Regions from separate parts of the Metapseudomonas cellulosilytica genome, predicted to be linked through region 1. Evidence: predicted binding sites of a transcription regulator. Region 1 holds the regulator's gene; each other region holds the start of a gene.
What was found. Region 1 encodes sigma-54, which starts transcription at its own class of promoters, with help from an activator protein. Its sites were predicted from a motif close to ANTGGCATNNANNTTGCTNT; they were not measured.

Region 2: the regulator sigma-54 is predicted to act here: its motif matches at 1,457-1,476, upstream of glnK (P-II family nitrogen regulator).
Region 3: the regulator sigma-54 is predicted to act here: its motif matches at 2,030-2,049, upstream of ACFW0H_RS15130 (pilin).
Region 4: the regulator sigma-54 is predicted to act here: its motif matches at 1,748-1,767, upstream of glnA (glutamate--ammonia ligase).

The regions. Positions count from the first base shown of each region.
Region 1 is NZ_JBHZGN010000010.1:52,236-57,148, reverse strand. It holds gene ACFW0H_RS14420 (HPr family phosphocarrier protein) at 1-150, opposite strand, end outside; gene rapZ (RNase adapter RapZ) at 167-1,024, opposite strand; gene ptsN (PTS IIA-like nitrogen regulatory protein PtsN) at 1,034-1,498, opposite strand; gene hpf (ribosome hibernation-promoting factor, HPF/YfiA family) at 1,509-1,817, opposite strand; gene ACFW0H_RS14400 (RNA polymerase factor sigma-54) at 1,902-3,398, opposite strand; gene lptB (LPS export ABC transporter ATP-binding protein) at 3,546-4,271, opposite strand; gene lptA (lipopolysaccharide transport periplasmic protein LptA) at 4,271-4,807, opposite strand; gene lptC (LPS export ABC transporter periplasmic protein LptC) at 4,794-4,913, opposite strand, start outside.
Region 2 is NZ_JBHZGN010000015.1:103,856-108,768, forward strand. It holds gene ACFW0H_RS19285 (YifB family Mg chelatase-like AAA ATPase) at 1-962, opposite strand, end outside; gene ACFW0H_RS19290 (accessory factor UbiK family protein) at 1,000-1,263, opposite strand; gene glnK (P-II family nitrogen regulator) at 1,674-2,012, shown strand; gene ACFW0H_RS19300 (ammonium transporter) at 2,047-3,366, shown strand; gene ACFW0H_RS19305 (secondary thiamine-phosphate synthase enzyme YjbQ) at 3,504-3,929, shown strand; gene sutA (transcriptional regulator SutA) at 4,006-4,323, shown strand; gene ACFW0H_RS19315 (HAD family hydrolase) at 4,546-4,913, opposite strand, start outside.
Region 3 is NZ_JBHZGN010000010.1:210,107-215,019, forward strand. It holds gene ACFW0H_RS15115 (universal stress protein) at 1-534, shown strand, start outside; gene ACFW0H_RS15120 (hypothetical protein) at 972-1,199, shown strand; tRNA gene ACFW0H_RS15125 (tRNA-Thr) at 1,285-1,360, opposite strand; gene ACFW0H_RS15130 (pilin) at 1,562-1,981, opposite strand; gene ACFW0H_RS15135 (pilin) at 2,376-2,795, opposite strand; gene pilB (type IV-A pilus assembly ATPase PilB) at 3,046-4,752, shown strand; gene ACFW0H_RS15145 (type II secretion system F family protein) at 4,756-4,913, shown strand, end outside.
Region 4 is NZ_JBHZGN010000041.1:14,565-19,477, reverse strand. It holds gene thiI (tRNA uracil 4-sulfurtransferase ThiI) at 79-1,533, opposite strand; gene glnA (glutamate--ammonia ligase) at 1,866-3,269, shown strand; gene ACFW0H_RS29030 (mechanosensitive ion channel family protein) at 3,468-4,913, opposite strand, start outside.

The sequences.
Region 1 (4,913 bases):
CGCCATGATGCTCTTGCCGTCCACCAGACTTTCCGGGGAGCGGCCAACGCGGATCTGGCACGGATAGCGCCCGGCCACGCCGACGAACTTCGCAGCTGCACGGGCATGCAGGCCAAGCTTGTTGATGATGGTGATCTCGCAGGCTGGCATCGCGGTTCCAATCCTTCTAGCTGAGGTCGCGGTGGCGAACCTGGACGTTCTTCAAACTGGGTTTCAGTGCGGCTCCCAGGCGCTCGGCGATATAGACCGAGCGGTGATGGCCGCCGGTGCAGCCGATAGCGATGGTAACGTACGCCCGATTGCTTGCGGCAAAGCGCGGCAGCCACTTGTTCAGGTAGCTGAGGATATCCTGGTACATCTCCTCGACGTCGGGTTGCGCGGCCAGGTAATCGGCGACCGCTTGCTCCAGGCCCGAATGGTCGCGCAGTTCCGGCTTCCAGTAAGGGTTGGGCAGGCAGCGCACGTCGAACACCAGGTCGGCATCCACCGGCATCCCGCGCTTGAAACCGAAAGACTCGACCAGGAAGGCCGTGCCGGGCTCCGGCTGGTTCAGCAGGCGCAGCTTGATACTGTCGCGCAGCTGATACAGGTTGAGATGCGTGGTGTCGATCTTCAGGTCGGCGAGATCGGCGATCGGCGCCAGCAACGCTTCTTCGTCCTTGATGGCTTCGGCGAGGGAGCGGTTGTCGTTGGTCAGCGGGTGGCGTCGACGCGTCTCTGAGAAGCGCTTGAGCAGGGTGTCGTGATCGGCGTCGAGGTAGAGCACGTCGCACTTGATATGGCGGCTGCGAGCTTCTGCCAGCAGTTCAGGAAAGCGTTGCAGCTGGCTCGGCAGGTTGCGCGCGTCGATCGACACGGCGACCTTGGGCTCCATCAGCTCCGTGTGCAGGAGGGCGCGCTCGGCCAGTTCTGGCAGCAGGCCGGCGGGCAGGTTGTCGATACAGTAGAAGCCGTGGTCCTCAAGAACGTTGAGGGCGGTACTCTTGCCCGACCCGGAACGGCCGCTGACGATAATCAGGCGCATGGCGAGGCCCTAGTGTCCGCTCTGAACGTCCACGACTACCTGGTACAGGCTGGTACTGTCCGGAGCCTGCCGCAGGCGCTCACGCACGTCGCTGCGGTCGAGCATGCTGGCGATCTGGCGGAGCAGTTCAAGGTGCTCGTCGGTGGCGGCTTCCGGGACCAGCAGAACGAGCAGCAGGTCCACGGGCGCGCCATCGATGGCGTCGAAATCGATAGGGGCGTCGAGGCGGAGCACGGCGCTGATAGGCGCCGTGCAACCGGTTAGACGACAGTGGGGAATGGCGATGCCGTTGCCGAAACCGGTGGACCCGAGCTTTTCCCGGGAAACCAGGCTCTCGAAGATATCCTGGTTATCAAGGTCGGGAAGGTCGCGGGCGACCAGCTTGGCGATCTGTTCCAGAACACGTTTCTTGCTGCCTCCCGGCACGTTCACCAGGGAACGGCCGGGGGTCAGGATTTGCTCGAGTCGAATCATAGGGGAGGGGTCAGCGGGCGGTAGCACCCTGCTGGCGGTTAAGCTGCTTTTCCTTGTGCTTGATCAACTGGCGATCGAGCTTGTCGGTGAGCAGGTCGATGGCCGCGTACATGTCTTCATGTTCCGCGTTGGCAACGACTTCGCCGCCGGCGATGTGCAAAGTGGCTTCGATTTTCTGTTTGAGTTTTTCGACGTTCATTATCACCTGCACGTTGGTGATTCGGTCGAAGTGGCGCTCCAGACGGTCGAACTTCTCGACAACGTAGTTGCGCAGGGCGTCGGTCACATCCAGTTGATGTCCACTGATGTTGACTTGCATACCGCTTTCTCCTTATTGCCCGTGTAGAAGAGACAGGCTAACGGGCCTGCCACCGGAACACTTTGGCGTGGGTCAATTTCCGCGTCACATCAGTCGCTTCCGTTCGCTGGAAGGCGCTATCCCAAGGGACTCGCGGTACTTGGCTACTGTGCGACGGGCCACTTGAATGCCCTGTGCCTCCAGTAAACCAGCGATCTTGCTGTCACTCAACGGCTTTTTCGGATTTTCCGCTGCGACCAGTTTCTTGATGATGGCGCGGATCGCGGTAGACGAGCATTCGCCGCCTTCCGAGGTGCTGACGTGGCTGGAGAAGAAGTACTTCAGCTCGTAGATGCCGCGGGGGGTGTGCATGTATTTCTGCGTGGTCACACGCGAGATGGTGGACTCGTGCATGCCCACGGCTTCGGCGATGTCGTGCAGCACCAGGGGCTTCATCGCCTCGTCGCCGTATTCCAGGAAGCCGCGCTGGTGCTCGACGATCTGGGTGGCGACTTTCATCAGGGTTTCATTGCGGCTTTGCAGGCTCTTGATGAACCAGCGCGCTTCCTGGAGCTGGTTGCGCATGAAGGTATTGTCGGCGCTGGAGTCGGCGCGGCGGACGAACCCGGCATAGTGCGGATTGACCCGCAGGCGCGGCACAGCCTCCTGGTTCAGCTCCACCAGCCAGCGTTCATTGTGCTTGCGCACTATGACGTCCGGCACCACGTACTCGGGCTCGCTGGCTTCGATCTGCGAGCCGGGGCGCGGGTTGAGCGCCTGAATCAGTTCGATGATCTGGCGCAGTTCGTCTTCCTTCACCTTCATGCGCCGCATCAGCTGGCTGTAGTCGCGGCTGCCGAGCAGGTCGAGGTAGTCGCCAGCCAGGCGCTGGGCCTCGCTCAGCCAGGGGGTGTTCGGCGGCAGCTGGCGAAGTTGCAGGACGAGGCATTCGCGCAGGTCGCGGGCGCCGACGCCGGCGGGCTCGAATTGCTGAATGCGATGCAGCACCACCTCGACTTCATCCAGCTCGATGCCGAGCTCAGGGTCGAAGGATTCGGTGATCTCGGCGAGGGACTCCTCGAGGTAGCCGTCGTTGTTGATGCAGTCGACCAGGGTGACCGCGATCAGCCGGTCGGTATCGGACATGGGCGCCAGGTTGAGCTGCCAGAGCAGGTGACTCTGCAGGCTTTCGCCCACCGAAGTGCGCGAGGTGAAGTCCCACTCGTCGTCATCGTTGCTCGGCAGGCTGCTGGCGCTGGTCTGGTAGACGTCTTCCCAGGCCGTGTCGACGGGCAGCTCGCTGGGGATGCGTTCATGCCATTCGCCATCTTCGAGGGCTTCGGCATTGGTCGCGACACTGGACTCCTGGAAGCTCGCTTCCTGGCTGCCGGAGTTGGGCATCTGGTCGCCTTCGGCCATGGGGTCGGAGGTGTCGAAGTCGTCTCCATCCTCCTGCCGTTCCAGCATGGGATTGGATTCCAGCGCCTCCTGGATCTCCTGCTGGAGGTCCAGGGTGGAGAGTTGGAGTAGGCGGATGGCCTGTTGCAGCTGCGGGGTCATCGTCAGCTGCTGGCCCATCTTGAGGACTAGCGATGGTTTCATGGCAGAGGGCTTAGCACCTTATTCGCCGGCGCTCGCGCGCCATCCACTACAGGGCGCGTTGAGCGCCACCAGAAGCAAATTATATGCCTGACCTTGAAGGATTTTCCTAGTTATCGCAAGTCGTCCAGCAGGCCAATTCGCCTGCGGTTACAGGCGGAACTCGTGGCCCAGGTAGACGTCCTTCACCAGCTGGTTGGCCAGGATGGCTTGCGCATCACCTTCGGCGATCAGTTGGCCTTCACTGACAATGTAGGCGGTCTCGCAGATATCCAGGGTTTCGCGGACGTTGTGGTCGGTGATCAGCACGCCGATGCCCTTCGCCTTGAGGTGGTGGATGATCTGCTTGATGTCGCCCACGGAGATCGGGTCCACGCCGGCGAAGGGTTCGTCCAGCAGGATGAACTTGGGGGCAGTGGCCAGCGCGCGGGCGATTTCCACGCGGCGGCGCTCGCCGCCCGACAGGCTCATGCCGAGGCTGTCGCGGATGTGGCTGATGTGGAATTCCTGCAGCAGGCTTTCCAGCTCCTTGCGGCGTCCGGCGCGGTCGAGGTCCTTGCGGGTCTCGAGAATCGCCATGATGTTGTCCGCCACGCTGAGCTTGCGGAAGATCGAGGCTTCCTGCGGCAGATAGCCGATGCCGGCGCGGGCGCGGCCGTGCATGGGCTGGTGGGTAACATCCTGCTGGTCGATCAGGACGCGGCCCTGGTCAGCCTTCACCAGGCCGACGATCATGTAGAAGCAGGTGGTCTTGCCCGCGCCGTTGGGGCCGAGGAGGCCGACGATCTGACCGCTGTCGATGGACAGGCTGACGTCGCGGACCACCTGGCGGCTCTTGTAGCTCTTGGCCAGGTGCTGGGCTTTGAGAGTCGCCATTACTGTGCTTTCTGCTCTTTCTTCTTCGGCTGGATCACCATGTCGATCCGCGGTCGCGGGGTGCTGACATTGGCGCCGGTGGCGCGGCCCGCGTTGACGATCTGGCGCTGGGTGTCATAGACGATCTTCTCGCCTTCGAAGGTATTGCCCTCCTGGACCACCTTGGCCTGGTCGAGCAGGATGATGCGCTCGTTGGCGGCGAAGTACTGGATGGTCAGGCCATAGGCCTTGACGATTTCCTTGTCCACGGCCGGCTTCTGCTCGTAGTAGGCGGGCTTGCCCACCGAGGTGAAGACCTCGACGTCGCCGTTGGCGTCCTGGGTGATGGTGACGGTGTCACCGGTGATCTTCAGGGTGCCCTGGGTGATCACCACATTGCCGCGGTAGACCGCGACACCTTGCTTGTCATCGAGCTCGGCGCTGTCGGCCTGCACGCGAATCGGCTGATCGCGGTCAGAAGGCAGTGCCCAGGCAGCGGCACTTCCGAGTGCGACGCCCAGGCTGAGCAACAGGGGGAGGGTATTAACGAACCTCATGCTGGCCTCTTACGTTGGACTGCAGGAGCATCCTGCTGTCATTCAAGTACGCTTTCATTCCATTCGCCGTAGTCACCCCATTGGCCGCCTCGATTCTAACGGCTTG
Region 2 (4,913 bases), on a different contig from region 1:
CCGCTTTCCAGGGGTTCGCGCAGCACCTCCAGCACTTTCCTGTCGAATTCCGGCAGTTCATCGAGGAAGAGCACGCCCTGGTGCGCCAGGGTGATCTCGCCAGGTTTCGGCCGGCTGCCGCCACCCACCAGCGCCGCGCCGGAAGCACTGTGGTGGGGGTGGCGAAAGGGGCGCTGCGGCCAGACTTGCAACGGGGCATGGCTGGCCACTGAGTGAATGGCGGCCACTTCCAGCGCCTCATCGTCTTCCAGGGGCGGCAGCAGCCCGGGAAGCCGGCTGGCGAGCAGGGTCTTGCCGGTCCCAGGGGGCCCGCAAAAAAGCAGGTTGTGGGAACCCGCCGCGGCTACCAACAGGGCGCGCTTGGCGGCGGCCTGGCCCTGGACCTCGGCGAGGTCGGGGTAGGGCGGTCGTTCCTGCAGCAGGCCCCGGGACTGGTAGGGCGCCAGCGGTGTGTGGCCGGCGAAGTGGGCGGTCAGTTCCAGCAGGTGACCGGCTGCCAGGACCGTCAGGCCGGTGGCCAGGCTGGCTTCCTCGGCATTCTCCCTGGGCACCACCAGGGTGCGTCCGGCGGCCCGCGCCGCCAGCGCGGCGGGCAGGACGCCCTGCACCGGGCGCAGGGTGCCGGAGAGGGCCAGCTCGCCCAGGCACTCCACCTGCTCCAGGGGCTCGGTCGGCAACTGGCCGCTGGCGGCGAGCACGCCGAGGGCGATGGCCAGGTCGAAGCGGCCGCCATCCTTCGGCAGGTCGGCCGGGGCCAGGTTGAGCGTGATGCGGCGGGGTGGGAAATCGAAGCCGCTGTTCTGGATGGCGCTGCGGACGCGGTCCTTGCTCTCTTTCACCGCGGTTTCCGGCAGGCCCACCAGGGCCAGGGACGGCAAGCCGTTGGCGAGGTGCGCTTCGACGGTCACGGCAGGGGCTTCGACGCCGACCTGCGCGCGGCTGTGGACGATGGCCAGGGACATTGATCACTCCTTGATCGGTCCGCCGGCCGGACCGGGATCACTCGGCCGGCGGCGGGTTCAGCTTGGCTTCCAGTTCCGCGACCTTGGCCTCCAGGGCTTCCAGGCGTGCGCGGGTGCGGGCGAGTACCACCATCTGGCTGTCGAACTCGTCACGGCTGACCAGGTCGAGTTTGCCGAAAGCGCTCTGCAGCAGGACCTTGAACTGGGCCTCGACCTCTGCACGGGGCAGCGGGCTTTCGCCGCTGAACAGGCGCGAGGCGTGGGAAGCGAGGGTGTCGAGCAGGGCTTTGGGCGGCAGCATGGTGGGTTTCCGTAGGTGAATGGGCGGGAGTCTACCACGGGGGGGCGTGCCCGGACCGGCGATGGGCGGTGCACACTTTTTGAGCAATGGCATGGGGCGCTGCGCACCCCTTTGGTGCGATATGCGCCGCGATCCAGCGAGGTTCGGCCGGCACTAAGCCAGTATCTGCTTGAAAAAAGGCACTTTCCGCAGAGCTGGCAAGAATTCTGCTTGGTGCAGGGCGACGCATGCACCGATGCAGTTCCGGTGCACCGGGCGAGGCGGGGGAGTGTTTCGCCAGAAGCGGTTGGTTTTTTTGTTGGAGTGCCGAGCCAGGGCGGTCCGACGCGTTACAAAGCCAGACACTGCGCTTAGACTTGAGCCGGGTTCGTTTTTCCTGGGGCAAGTCAACCAAACACGGGAGAAGTTTCATGAAGCTAGTCACCGCCATCATCAAGCCTTTCAAGCTCGACGACGTGCGTGAGTCGTTGTCGGAGATCGGCGTGCAGGGCATCACTGTCACCGAGGTCAAGGGCTTCGGGCGGCAGAAGGGCCACACCGAGCTGTACCGTGGCGCCGAGTACGTCGTCGATTTCCTGCCGAAGGTGAAGATCGACGTGGCCATCGCCGACGACCAGCTGGATCGCGTGATCGAAGCCATCACCAAGGCTGCCAATACCGGCAAGATCGGTGACGGGAAGATCTTCGTAGTCAATCTGGAACAGGCCATCCGTATCCGTACCGGCGAAACCGGCACAGACGCGATCTAAGCCTCCGAACCCCAACGCCCCAGGAGAAAACAACATGACTCTGCGTAAGATCGCAGGGCTAGGAGCCCTTTTGTCCCTCGTTTGTCCCGGCCTGGCCATGGCCGCCGACGAGGTTGTGCTGAACAGCGGCGACACGGCATGGATGATCGTCGCCACTGCACTGGTGCTGTTCATGACGATTCCCGGCCTTGCGCTGTTCTACGGCGGCATGGTGCGGTCCAAGAACGTGCTTTCGGTGATGATGCAGTGCTTCGCCATCACCGGCCTGATCAGCATCCTGTGGGTGGTCTACGGCTACAGCCTGACCTTCGACACCACCGGCATGGAACAGGGCGTGATCAACTTCAACTCCTTCGTGGGCGGCCTGTCCAAGGCTTTCCTCAGCGGCCTGAACACCAGCAGCCTGGTGTATGCGGTGCCTGAGAGCGTGTTCATCACCTTCCAGATGACCTTCGCCATCATCACCCCGGCCCTGATCGTCGGCGCCTTCGCCGAACGCATGAAATTCTCCGCCATGCTGATCTTCATGGGCGTCTGGTTCACCCTGGTCTATGCCCCGATCGCCCACATGGTGTGGAGTGGCAACGGCGGCCTGATGTGGGACTGGGGCGTGCTGGACTTCGCCGGCGGCACCGTCGTGCACATCAACGCCGGTGTGGCTGGCCTGGTGGCTTGCCTGGTGCTGGGCAAGCGCAAGGGCTACCCGCACACCCCGATGGCCCCGCACAACCTCGGCTACACCCTGCTCGGCGCCGCCATGCTCTGGATCGGCTGGTTCGGCTTCAACGCCGGCTCCGCGGTAGCCGCCAACGGCACCGCCGGCATGGCCATGCTGGTCACCCAGATCGCCACTGCCGCCGCGGCCATGGGCTGGATGTTCGCCGAGTGGCTGACCCACGGTAAGCCGAGCGCCCTGGGTATCGCCTCCGGGGTGGTCGCCGGCCTGGTCGCCATCACCCCGGCCGCCGGTACCGTCGGCCCGATGGGCGCCCTGGTCATCGGCCTGGTGGCCGGCGTGCTCTGCTACTTCTGCGCCACCAGCCTCAAGCGCAAGGTGGGCTACGACGACTCCCTGGACGCCTTCGGCGTGCATGGCGTCGGCGGCATCATCGGCGCCCTGCTGACCGGCGTATTCGCGGCTCCGGCCCTGGGTGGCTTCGGCACCGTCGAAGACATCGGCGCCCAGCTGCTGACCCAGTTCGAAGGCGTGGCCTTCACCGTGGTCTACACCGGCATCGTCACCTTCGTGATCCTCAAGGTGCTGGACGTGGTCATGGGCCTGCGGGTCAACGAAGAGGAAGAGACCGTCGGCCTCGACCTGGCCCAGCACAACGAGCGCGGCTACAACCTCTGATCCAGGTGATTTCCCCGTCCGGCGGAAGCCGGCGGGGTGGTCGGGAAGAAAGCCGAAAGGGCGCCGCAAGGCGCCCTTTGCTTTTTCAGCGGCCGCGCTAGAATGCCGGCCGTAAGAGCCGAGACAGGTATTTGCGGATGTGGTGGCAGACCCTGATCACCTTGCGCCCGAGACCGCGTGGCTTCCACCTGGTCACCGAGGAAATCCTGGCGGCATTGCCGGAACTGCGGCGCTGTCGTGTCGGTCTGTTGCACCTCTGGCTGCAGCACACCTCGGCTTCCCTGACGGTCAACGAGAATGCCGATCCCGCGGTGCGACGGGATTTCGAGCGGTTCTTCAATCGGCTGGTGCCCCAGGGTGAAAGCGGCTATGAACATGATCATGAAGGGCCGGACGATCTGCCCGCGCACTTCAAGGGCAGCCTGCTCGGCTGTCAGCTGAGTCTGCCGGTCCGGGACGGGCAGCTGGCACTGGGCACCTGGCAGGGTGTCTACCTGGGCGAGCACCGCGACCAGGGCGGTGCGCGCAGGATTCTAGCGACCTTGCACGGCGAGGGGCGCTGAAATTTTTCCGGCGGCGTTAGAAAGCTGGCGCAGCTGGGCTATAACTAACCTGCTTTGGCAAGGCATGAGGTAGAACATGAGCGACGAAGAACTGGAACAAGACGAGCTGGAAGCGGCCGACGAGGAAGACGGCGAAGAGCTGGCTGCAGCCGATGATGGCGATAGCGACGACGACGGCGAAGCCGCTGCCCCCTCCGGGAAGGGCAAGGCCAAGGCCGCGGTCGACGTCGAAGAAATGCCCAGCATCGAAGCCAAGCAGAAAGAACGTGACGCCCTGGCCAAGGCAATGGAAGAGTTCCTGGCCCGTGGTGGCAAGGTGCAGGAGGTCGAACCTAATGTGGTAGCCGACCCGCCGAAGAAGCCGGACAGCAAGTACGGCAGCCGCCCCATCTGAGGTCGGCATCCGTCTAGAGAGCCCGCTACTGGCGGGCTTTTTCATGGGCGATGGAATGTGAGGGAGAGGTTGGGGGGGGCTCTTTCTGGTGTGGGGGCGATTTCAATCGCCAAGGGCGGCGAAGCAGCCCCATGACGTCCCGCTGGCAGGCCTACGGCCTGCTTGGCGAATGAATTCGCCCCTACAGGATTCCGGTGGGCCTGGACGTGTGATGGCCGACGCTCAATGCCACCTGGCCCAGCGCGCCAGCACCTCGGGCAGTTCCCGCAGGCTGGTGATCTCGGCGTCCGGCAATTGGTCGCCGCTCCATTCCTTGCCCAGCGGATTGAACCAGATGGCGCGCAGGCCGGCGCGGCGGGCGCCTTCGATGTCGTCGGCCGGGTGGTCGCCGATGTGCACGGCTTCCCCGGGGGCGACTCCGCCACGCTTGAGGGCCTCGAGGAAGGGCATGGGGTCCGGCTTGCCGATGCCCAGCTCCTCGGCGCAGAGGGCGAACTTGAAGTAGTCGGCCAGGCCCAGGCGGCGCACGTCGGCGTTGCCATTGGTGATCACGCCCAGGCTGTAGCGGTTGGCCAGGCGTTCCAGGGTGG
Region 3 (4,913 bases), 160 kb from region 1:
GGCACCATTCTCGCCGCCGTCGACGTGGGCAACAGCGATATCGAACACCGCGTGCTGCACGCCGGCATCGTCAGCCACGGCCACGACATCGCCAAGCTGGCCGGCAGTACCCTGCACATGCTGAGCGCCCACCCCTATCCCATGTTCTCGGCGCCGGATCCCGTGTTCCAACGCAAGGAAAGCATCCAGGATTTCTACCGCGCGCAATGCAGGACACTGCAAAAGGAGTTCGGCATCGACGACGACCGCCTGCATATCGAAGAAGGCGCGGCCGATATCCTCATTCCGCAAATGGCCCACACACTCAATGCCGCGCTGACGGTGATCGGCAACGTGGCCCGCACCGGGCTGACCGGCGCCTTGATCGGCAACACCGCCGAGATGGTGCTCGACACGCTGGAGAGCGATGTCCTGGTACTCAAACCGGACGACATCATCACCCACTTGGAAGAACTGGCGGCCCCGGCACAAGGCGCCCAGGAGCAGGCCACGCTGACGTCCTGGCCTTACAACCACCATAACCATCGGCTTTAGGTTGTCCGGTCTGCGGCTCGTTGGTCGTGGCCGTGTGGCGCTGCTGAGCCTCTGATTCCCGCCTTGCCGAGCCGCGGGGCGTTGCCATGCGCCCCGGGTGAGGCTATGGTGCCGCCGTCCTGGCAAATTCCAGGACCGGGCGTCGCGGCCCGAAATGCAAAAGGCGCACAAGCGCCGACCATCCGATTGCTGGCGCTTTTTTGTGTCGGCAACGTCGTGTCATGGCGGCTGTGCGCGGGAGACCGAAAGGTCTGCCGGGTTCCTTTTGCCCCGGTCCGCGAACCCGTGCACAGCTGCCACCCCAATCGTTTCGCGGCGATTCGCGGCAGTTCCCAAGCAAAAGGAGCTTCGACTATGCACACCCGCACATCAGCAAGGAATGCACACCCCTGGGTAGCGACTATCGCCAAGGGTCAGAGAGTCGCAGGAGGTGGGCTATGAACAGCTTCGCCCGCATTGCCGACCACCAAGGCGACCGCATCATGACCGCCGGCTACGCCCTCGGCACCATAGCCGACTTGCTGGGCTGCGACGGCCTCGAACACCACCTGAGCGACCGGGACCTGAAAGGCCTGCACCACGCTATCAAGGCCATCTCGGAACTGATGAAGTGCTCGGCGATGGAGCTGTATAGCGTTGCCGACAAAATTGACAGGCAAGACTGAAAGGCGCATCGCCGAGGCACCAAGCCATGGCCCGCCCCACGAAAAACAAAAAGCCCCGCTGATGCGGGGCTTTCTGTCTGGATCATGGTGCCGGTAAGAGGAATCGAACCCCCGACCTTCTCATTACGAATGAGCTGCTCTACCGACTGAGCTACACCGGCGCGGCGCTCAAGATAAACGCTGCGGGCGCAGTTGAAAAGCGCCCAAATGTGAAAAACGTCGACTTGGGATTCAGCGCAAACGGATGGCCATTCACTGCGGCCAACAGGCAGGCATAGAAACGCGAAAGCCCCGCCGCGAGGGACAGGGCTTTCGAGACAATCTGGTGATGGGTTTCGCTTCGCTCACCCCATCCTACACGCTTAGTCTTTACAAACCTTAGCAGCCAAACAGGTGCCGGACTGAGTCCACGTTACTTGCGTTGCACCAGCCGCCAATGACGGAGTATTGATGTAGGTGTAGCCGCCCGCAGGAGCCCCAGCTGTGGCAGTAACAGCTGCAGTGGTTCCCGTAATAGCTAGAGCGGTAGTCGCTTCTTTAGAGTTCACAAGCGTAGTAATGCCGACTTCTGCGATGGTGTCACAGGCAGTTGCATCGCCTGCGTTTTCGGTCAGACACACGGAAATAGCAGTTTCAGCAGAGGCTGCAGCTGACACAATGTCTTGAAACTTAGATTTAGTCACATAGTCCTGATATGCCGGAATCGCGACAGCAGCCAAAATACCGATAATCGCAACCACAATCATCAATTCGATCAAGGTAAAGCCTTTTTGCACCTTCATGGAGTTCTCCTAAAGTAAAAATAAAGGTCTAGCGACCTGGTTTAAGCCTAAGCAGATAGCATGCCAAATCTATCAAGCACACTACTCATGCACCTCCAGCCTGACCAGACCACAGAGCTCCATCCAGAATCAGCAATTAGTGACATTTTTTGGCTCTATCTTGCTTCACGCAAGATAGAGCCCATCCACGCAAACGCAGGACAAATCAACCGCACGGTGGCTAATCCTCCGCATCTCCCCCTCTCCACAAAGCATAACGCCCCGCAGAGGCGGGGCGTTATGGGAAGAGGTATCAGCGGCGACGAGACAGTATCGCGGTGAACGGTGGCAGCCCCTTTGGGAACCCAACCCTACGGTCCGTCATACGATCATTTCCGAGCGACCCGGATTTAACTTATTGCTTACAAACCTTAGCAGCCAAACAGGTGCCGCTCTGAGTCCACACTACCTGGGTTGCACCAGCCGCCAAAGACGGAGTATTGATGTAGGTGTAGCCGCCCGCAGGAGCTCCAGCTGTGGCAGTAACAGCTGCAGTGGTTCCCGTAACAGCTAGAGCGGTAGTCGCTTCTTTAGAGTTCACAAGCGTAGTAATGCCGAGTTCTGCGATGGTGTCACAGGCAGTTGCATCGCCTGCGTTTTCAGTCAGACACACGGAAATAGCAGTCTCAACAGAGGCTGCAGCAGACACAATGTCTTGAAACTTAGACTTAGTCACATAGTCCTGATATGCCGGAATCGCGACAGCAGCCAAAATACCGATAATCGCAACCACGATCATCAATTCGATAAGGGTGAAACCTTTTTGAGCCTTCATTTTTTTCTCCATCTGCTGAGGGTCAAACAACCTGACAACGCCATCAGTGCACAGTACGTGCCACATGCAGCACCCGTCGAAAGGGCAGCCAAAAACGGCGTACCGGGGCCGTTCCTATAGCGAGCAGGAGTAACTGAAAGCACCATAAACCGCAAATACTGTCCTTTTTTGTCACCCTCGGCTCAGGCATTTGGCTGCCAAGATCATCTACGTTATAAGGCAGAGTCAAACTCACAGACCGACGCCTGCCATGACAGAGACTGCCCCCACCCTTTCAGGCCTCGCCAAACAGCTTGTCCTGACCAACCTGCTGGACGAGCGGAGCGCCCTTCAGGCCCACACCCAGGCGCAGCGCAACAAGATCCCGCTGATCACTTACCTGGTGCAGAACAAGCTGGTGAAAAGCCGCGATCTGGCGGAAATGGCAGCAGAGCAGTTCGGTGTCGCCTTTCTCGATCTTTCCGGCGTCGACAGCGAATCCCAGCCCAAGGATCTGGTCAGCGAAAAGCTGATTCGCCAACACCGCGCGCTGCCCCTCTGGCGACGTGGCAACAAGCTATTTGTAGGCATTTCCGACCCCACCAATCACCAGGCGGTCACCGATATCCAGTTCAGTACTGGGCTGAATACCGAGGCCATCCTGGTCGAGGATGACAAGCTAGGCGACGCCATCGAGAAGTTCTTCGACTCCGCCACCAGCGGCATGGAGGACCTTGGGGATGTCGACTTGGATGGCGTTGACGTCGAAGCGGTCGATGATGACAAGAAGGACAACCCTGGCGGCGTGGATGCCGATGACGCTCCGGTAGTGCGCTTCGTCAACAAGATGCTGCTGGATGCCATTCGCGGCGGCTCTTCAGACCTGCACTTTGAGCCGTATGAGCGCTCCTACCGGGTGCGTTTCCGTACCGACGGCATGCTGCATGAGGTGGCCAAGCCCCCAATCCAGTTGGCCAGCCGTATTGCCGCCCGCCTGAAGGTGATGGCTGCGCTGGATATTTCCGAACGGCGCAAGCCCCAGGATGGCCGGATCAAGATGAAGATCTCCAAGGCCAAGTCCATCGACTTTCGCGTCAATACCCTGCCCACCCTCTGGGGCGAGAAGATCGTGATGCGGATCCTCGATCCCACCAGCGCCCAGATGGGCATCGATGCCCTGGGCTACGAGGAAGAACAGAAGGAACTCTATCTCGCCGCCCTGAAGCAGCCCCAGGGCATGATCCTGGTGACCGGCCCCACTGGATCCGGCAAGACTGTATCCCTCTATACCGGCATCAATATCCTCAATACTGTGGATATCAATATCTCCACGGCAGAAGATCCGGTGGAGATCAACCTGGAAGGGGTGAACCAGGTTAACGTCAATCCCAGACAGGGCATGGATTTCGCCCAGGCCTTGCGCGCCTTCCTGCGCCAGGACCCGGATGTGATCATGGTGGGTGAGATCCGCGATCTGGAAACCGCCGAGATCGCCATCAAGGCGGCCCAGACCGGCCATATGGTGCTGTCCACCCTGCACACCAACAGCGCCGCGGAGACCCTGACCCGCATGCGCAATATGGGTGTGCCGGCTTTCAATATCGCCACCTCGGTGAACCTGATCATCGCCCAACGCCTGGCACGCAAATTGTGTATCCATTGCAAGAAGGAACTGGAGATCCCCCGGGAAACCCTGCTCAAGGAGGGTTTCCCGGAGTCCAGCATCGGCAGCTTCAAGCTCTATGGCCCAGTGGGCTGCGACAACTGCAACCAGGGCTACAAGGGCCGAGTTGGTATTTATGAAGTGGTTAAAGTCACGCCGGCTATGCAGCAGCTTATTATGGAGGAGGCCAACTCCATCCAGATCGCCCGGCAGGCGCGCCAGGATGGCTACAACGATTTGCGAACCTCGGGCTTGGTGAAGGCCATGACCGGCATTACCAGCCTCGAGGAAGTCAACCGCGTGACCAAGGATTAATCCATGGCGGCAAAAGCGCTGAAAAACAGTACCTTCGCCTGGGAAGGCACAGACAAGAAAGGATCCAAGGTCAGGGGCGAGATCTCGGGGCAGAACCCGGCCCTGGTCAAGGCCCAGTTGCGCAAGCAGGGCATCAACCCGACCAAGGTACGCAAGAAGTC
Region 4 (4,913 bases), on a different contig from region 1:
TATGAATGAAGTACGTATCAAGCGGCCCGATGGTCGGGAGGGCGATGGCGGATGCTGCCGCCATACAGCCCGGGCTGTTTAAGCCGGACGATAAACGCGCACATTGGCATGCCCCTCGCTGAGCAGGTGATGGGCATGCAGACGGCTCATCACGCCCTTGTCGCAATACAGGAGGTACTGACGGTTGGCGTCCAGTTCCTTGAAGCGGTTGTTGACCGCATAGAAAGGCAGGGCCTGGACTTCGATGCCGGGCAGCTCCAGGGGTTCATCTTCCTGGGCGTCGGGGTGGCGGATGTCGAGGACGATCTGTCCCGGCAGGGCTTCACGTACTTCTTCCACGGCCACATCCTGGCCCAGCTCGTCGATCACCCGGTCGATGGGCACCAGGCGCGCGCGCTCCAGGGCGCGCTCGAGGATGTCCATGTCGAACTGCTCTTCCTCATGCTCGATGCGGCCGAGCTTGGCGCGGGTGGTCGGGTTCACCGAGATCACGCCGCAGTACTCGGGCATGTGCTTGGCGAACTCGGCGGTGCCGATCTTCATCGCGGTGTCGATGATGTCCTGCTTGTGGCTGGCGATCAGCGGACGCAGCACCAGCATGTCGGTGGCCGAGTCGATCACCGAGAGGTTGGGCAGGGTCTGGCTGGAGACCTGGGAGATCGCCTCGCCGGTGACCAGGGCATCCAGGGTCAGTTTGCGCGCCATGCGGGTGGAGGCGCGCAGCATCATGCGCTTGAGCACCACGCCCATCTGGCTGTTGTCGACCTTGCTGAGGATTTCGCCGACCACTTCCTCGAAGGGCACGCTGATGAACAGCACGCGCTGGGAACGGCCGAACTTCTCCCAGAGGTAGTGGGCCACTTCCATCACGCCCAATTCGTGTGCACGGCCACCGAGGTTGAAGAAGCAGAAGTGGGTCATCAGGCCACGGCGCATCATCTGGTAGGCGGCGACAGTGGAGTCGAAGCCGCCGGACATCAGCACCAGGGTCTGCTCCAGGGAACCCAGCGGGTAGCCGCCGATGCCGTCGTGCTGGTGGTGGATGACGAACAGGCGCTGGTCGCGCACTTCCATGCGCACCAGGACTTCCGGCTTGTTCAGGGAAATGCCGGCCGCGTTGCACTCCTGGCGCAGGCGGCTGCCGACATGGCGCTCCAGCTCCATCGAGGTGAAGCTGTGCTTGCCGGCGCGCTTGCAACGCACGGCGAAGATTTTGCCGGGGATCTGGTCGGCGAAGTGCAGCTTGCACTTTTCCAGCACATCGTCGAAGTCGCCCAGGGGGTACTCGTGCACCTCGAGGAAGTGGGTGATGCCGGGCGTGCAGGTCAGGCGCTCGATCATCTCGCGCAAAAGCTTCGGCTCGGTCTGCCGGGTCTCGACCTCGAGGTTGTCCCAGACGCCGGTCACCTCGAGCTCCGGGTCGAGGTCCTTGAGGACCGCGCGGATGTTCTTCGAGAGCTGACGGATGAAATGCTTGCGCACCGGCCGGCTCTTGATGGTGATTTCCGGAAAGACTTTGACAATGAGTTTCATGAAAACAGCGCTTGCGCCGGCGACCGAAAAAGAGGGGCGCGGATTATAGCGGAAATTGTTCAAGCTTTGACCAAAATCATTCAGCAAAGCTTGCAGTGCACCAAAATGGATCACGCGCACCACGACCGGCACGAAAACGGTGCGCAAAACTGCTCACAATTGGAGCCAAGCCCCCGCCAGGCGCGAGTTTTGGGCCCTCAGCCCATTCCGGGGCACTGGCACGCAATTTGCTCCCTTGTGAGGCAGGTTGCCCTGGCGGACTATCCCGCTCCGGCTGAACCCCGAATTTTTGGGAGGCAAGGTTCCCTGCCCCCATCCACCTGGAGGACAACATGTCGAAGTCGCTTCAACTGATTAAAGAACACGACGTGAAGTGGATTGATCTGCGCTTCACCGATACCAAAGGCAAGCAGCAGCACGTGACCATGCCGGCCCGTGACGCCGATGACGATTTCTTCGAACACGGCAAGATGTTCGACGGTTCCTCCATCGAAGGTTGGAAAGGCATTGAAGCCTCCGACATGATCCTGCTGCCGGACGACAGCACCGCCGTGCTGGACCCGTTCACCGAAGAGCCGACCCTGATCCTGGTTTGCGACATCATCGAGCCGAGCACCATGCAAGGCTACGACCGCGACCCGCGCGCCATCGCCAAGCGCGCCGAGGAATACCTGAAGACCACCGGTATCGGTGACACCGTATTCGTCGGCCCGGAGCCGGAATTCTTCATCTTCGACGAAGTGAAGTTCAAGTCCGACATCTCCGGCTCCATGTTCAAGATCTTCTCCGAGCAGGCTTCCTGGAACACCGACGCCGACATCGAAGGCGGCAACAAGGGCCACCGTCCGGGCGTGAAGGGCGGCTACTTCCCGGTACCGCCGGTCGACCACGACCACGAAATCCGTACCGCCATGTGCAACGCCCTGGAAGAAATGGGCCTGGTCGTGGAAGTTCACCACCACGAAGTGGCTACCGCCGGCCAGAACGAGATCGGTGTGCGCTTCAACACCCTGGTCGCCAAGGCTGACGAAGTTCAGACCCTGAAGTACTGCGTGCACAACGTTGCCGACGCCTACGGCAAGACCGTGACCTTCATGCCGAAGCCCCTGTACGGCGACAACGGCTCGGGCATGCACGTTCACATGTCCATCTCCAAGGATGGCAAGAACACCTTCGCTGGCGAAGGCTATGCCGGTCTGTCCGATACCGCCCTGTACTTCATCGGCGGCATCATCAAGCACGGTAAGGCCCTGAACGGCTTCACCAACCCGGCCACCAACTCCTACAAGCGTCTGGTTCCCGGCTTCGAAGCCCCGGTAATGCTGGCCTACTCCGCCCGCAACCGTTCCGCCTCGATCCGTATCCCGTACGTGAACAGCCCGAAAGCCCGCCGTATTGAAGCGCGCTTCCCGGACCCGGCTGCCAACCCCTACCTGTGCTTCGCCGCCCTGCTGATGGCCGGTCTGGATGGTATCCAGAACAAAATCCATCCTGGCGATGCCGCCGACAAGAACCTGTATGACCTGCCGCCGGAAGAGGCCAAGGAAATCCCGCAGGTTTGCGGCAGCCTGAAAGAGGCGCTGGAAGAACTGGACAAGGGCCGCGCGTTCCTGACCAAGGGCGGCGTGTTCAGCGACGACTTCATCGATGCCTACATCGAGCTGAAGAGCGAAGAAGAAATCAAGGTGCGCACCTTCGTGCACCCGCTGGAATACGACCTGTACTACAGCGTCTGATCCACGAATACCTATAAACAGCGTCAACATTAAGGCCTCCCTCGGGAGGCCTTTTTTATTTCCGAAAGGGGGAAATGGCATCGTCTGTAGGGGCGAATTCATTCGCCAAGGGCTGCGCAGCAGCCCCCCGCGGCGCCCGGGCAGACCTGCGGTCTGCTTGGCGAATGAATTCGCCCCCACAAGGGAAATGCGACCCAGTCAGATCCCCCCATCCGCCGGCACGCCCTGCTCTTCCGGCGGTTCGGACCTGGAGGTGCGCGCCCGGGTCAGCTGCACGTTCAGGCGCGGCATGGCCAGCTCCATGCCGGACTTGTCGAGGCGCCGGCGCAGGCGCAGGTTGAACGCCCGCTGCACTTCCCACTGTTTGATCGGCGCGGTCTTGAAGCGGAAGCGCAGGATCGCCTGGCCATTGTCGAAGCTCTCCACACCCTGCATTTCCAGGGGTGACCACAGGCTACGGTAGACGGAGGGATCGCTGCGCAACTCCTTCGCCACCTCCTGGACCAGCGCCAGCGCGTCGTCGATCGGCATGCTCGCCGGCACCGGCCAGCGGAACATGGCGTAGCCGAACTGCCGCGAGTAGTTCTTGATGCTCTTGATCTCGCTGAAGGGGATGGTGTGCACCACGCCGTCCAGGTCGCGCAGGCGCACGGTACGGATGGTCAGGCCCTCCACCGTGCCCAGGTGGCCGCCGACGTCCACGTAGTCGTCGATCGACAGCGAGTCCTCGATGATGATGAACAGGCCGGTGATCAGGTCCGCCACCAGCGATTGCGCGCCAAAGCCGATGGCCAGGCCGATCACGCCTGCACCGGCCAGCAGCGGCGTGACGTTCATGCCCATGTTGGCCAGGGCGACGATCAGGGCGATCACCGCGATGGTGACGAACAGCACGTTGCGGATCAGCGGCAGCATGGTCAGGGCGCGGGTGTTCCCCCGGTTCCGGCCACTGACGCCCAGGCTGTGCTGCACCGCCGTGTCGGTGAGGATCCAGACCAGCCACGCCGCCAGCAGGGTGGTGCCGAAGCTCACCACCTTGATGCTGATCTGCTCGCCATCGCCCTCGGCATAGCGGATCAGCGACATGCCCCAGACCCGCAGCCCCACTTCGACGAAGAACAGCACCACGAACAGGTGCACCAGGGTGAAGCCGAAGCTCTGCAGCTGCTCGACATAGGGCGCGCTGCGTCGTGGCCCCTCGCCGATGCGGCTGGAGCGGCGGCGAATCAGGCCGATCACGGTCATCGCCACCACCGCCAGCACCGCCGATAGCAGCGCGCGGCGCAGGGCCGAGTTGCTGTCACCGGCGGAGACGAAGGTGGCGAACATCGAAGTACCCACCAGCAGCAGCACCGGCACGAACCACAGGGAACCGACCAGTTGCACCAGGTCGTGCAGGCTGCGGCGCTTGAGGCGCAGCTCCAGCGGTTGGTTGCGGATCAGGTGGGCGATGGGCCGGCGGAAGCGCAATACGAACAGCGCCGTGAACAGGGCCGCGCTGGCGTTGGCCAGGGTGCTCAGGCAGACCGCGGTGTGTTCGCCCAGGCCGGCGATCAGCCTCGGGTCATGGGCCGTCTCGCCCAGGGCCGCGAGGCTGCCGATCAGCCAGAGCGGGCGAAAGGCCTGGCGCCGCAGGATATCCAG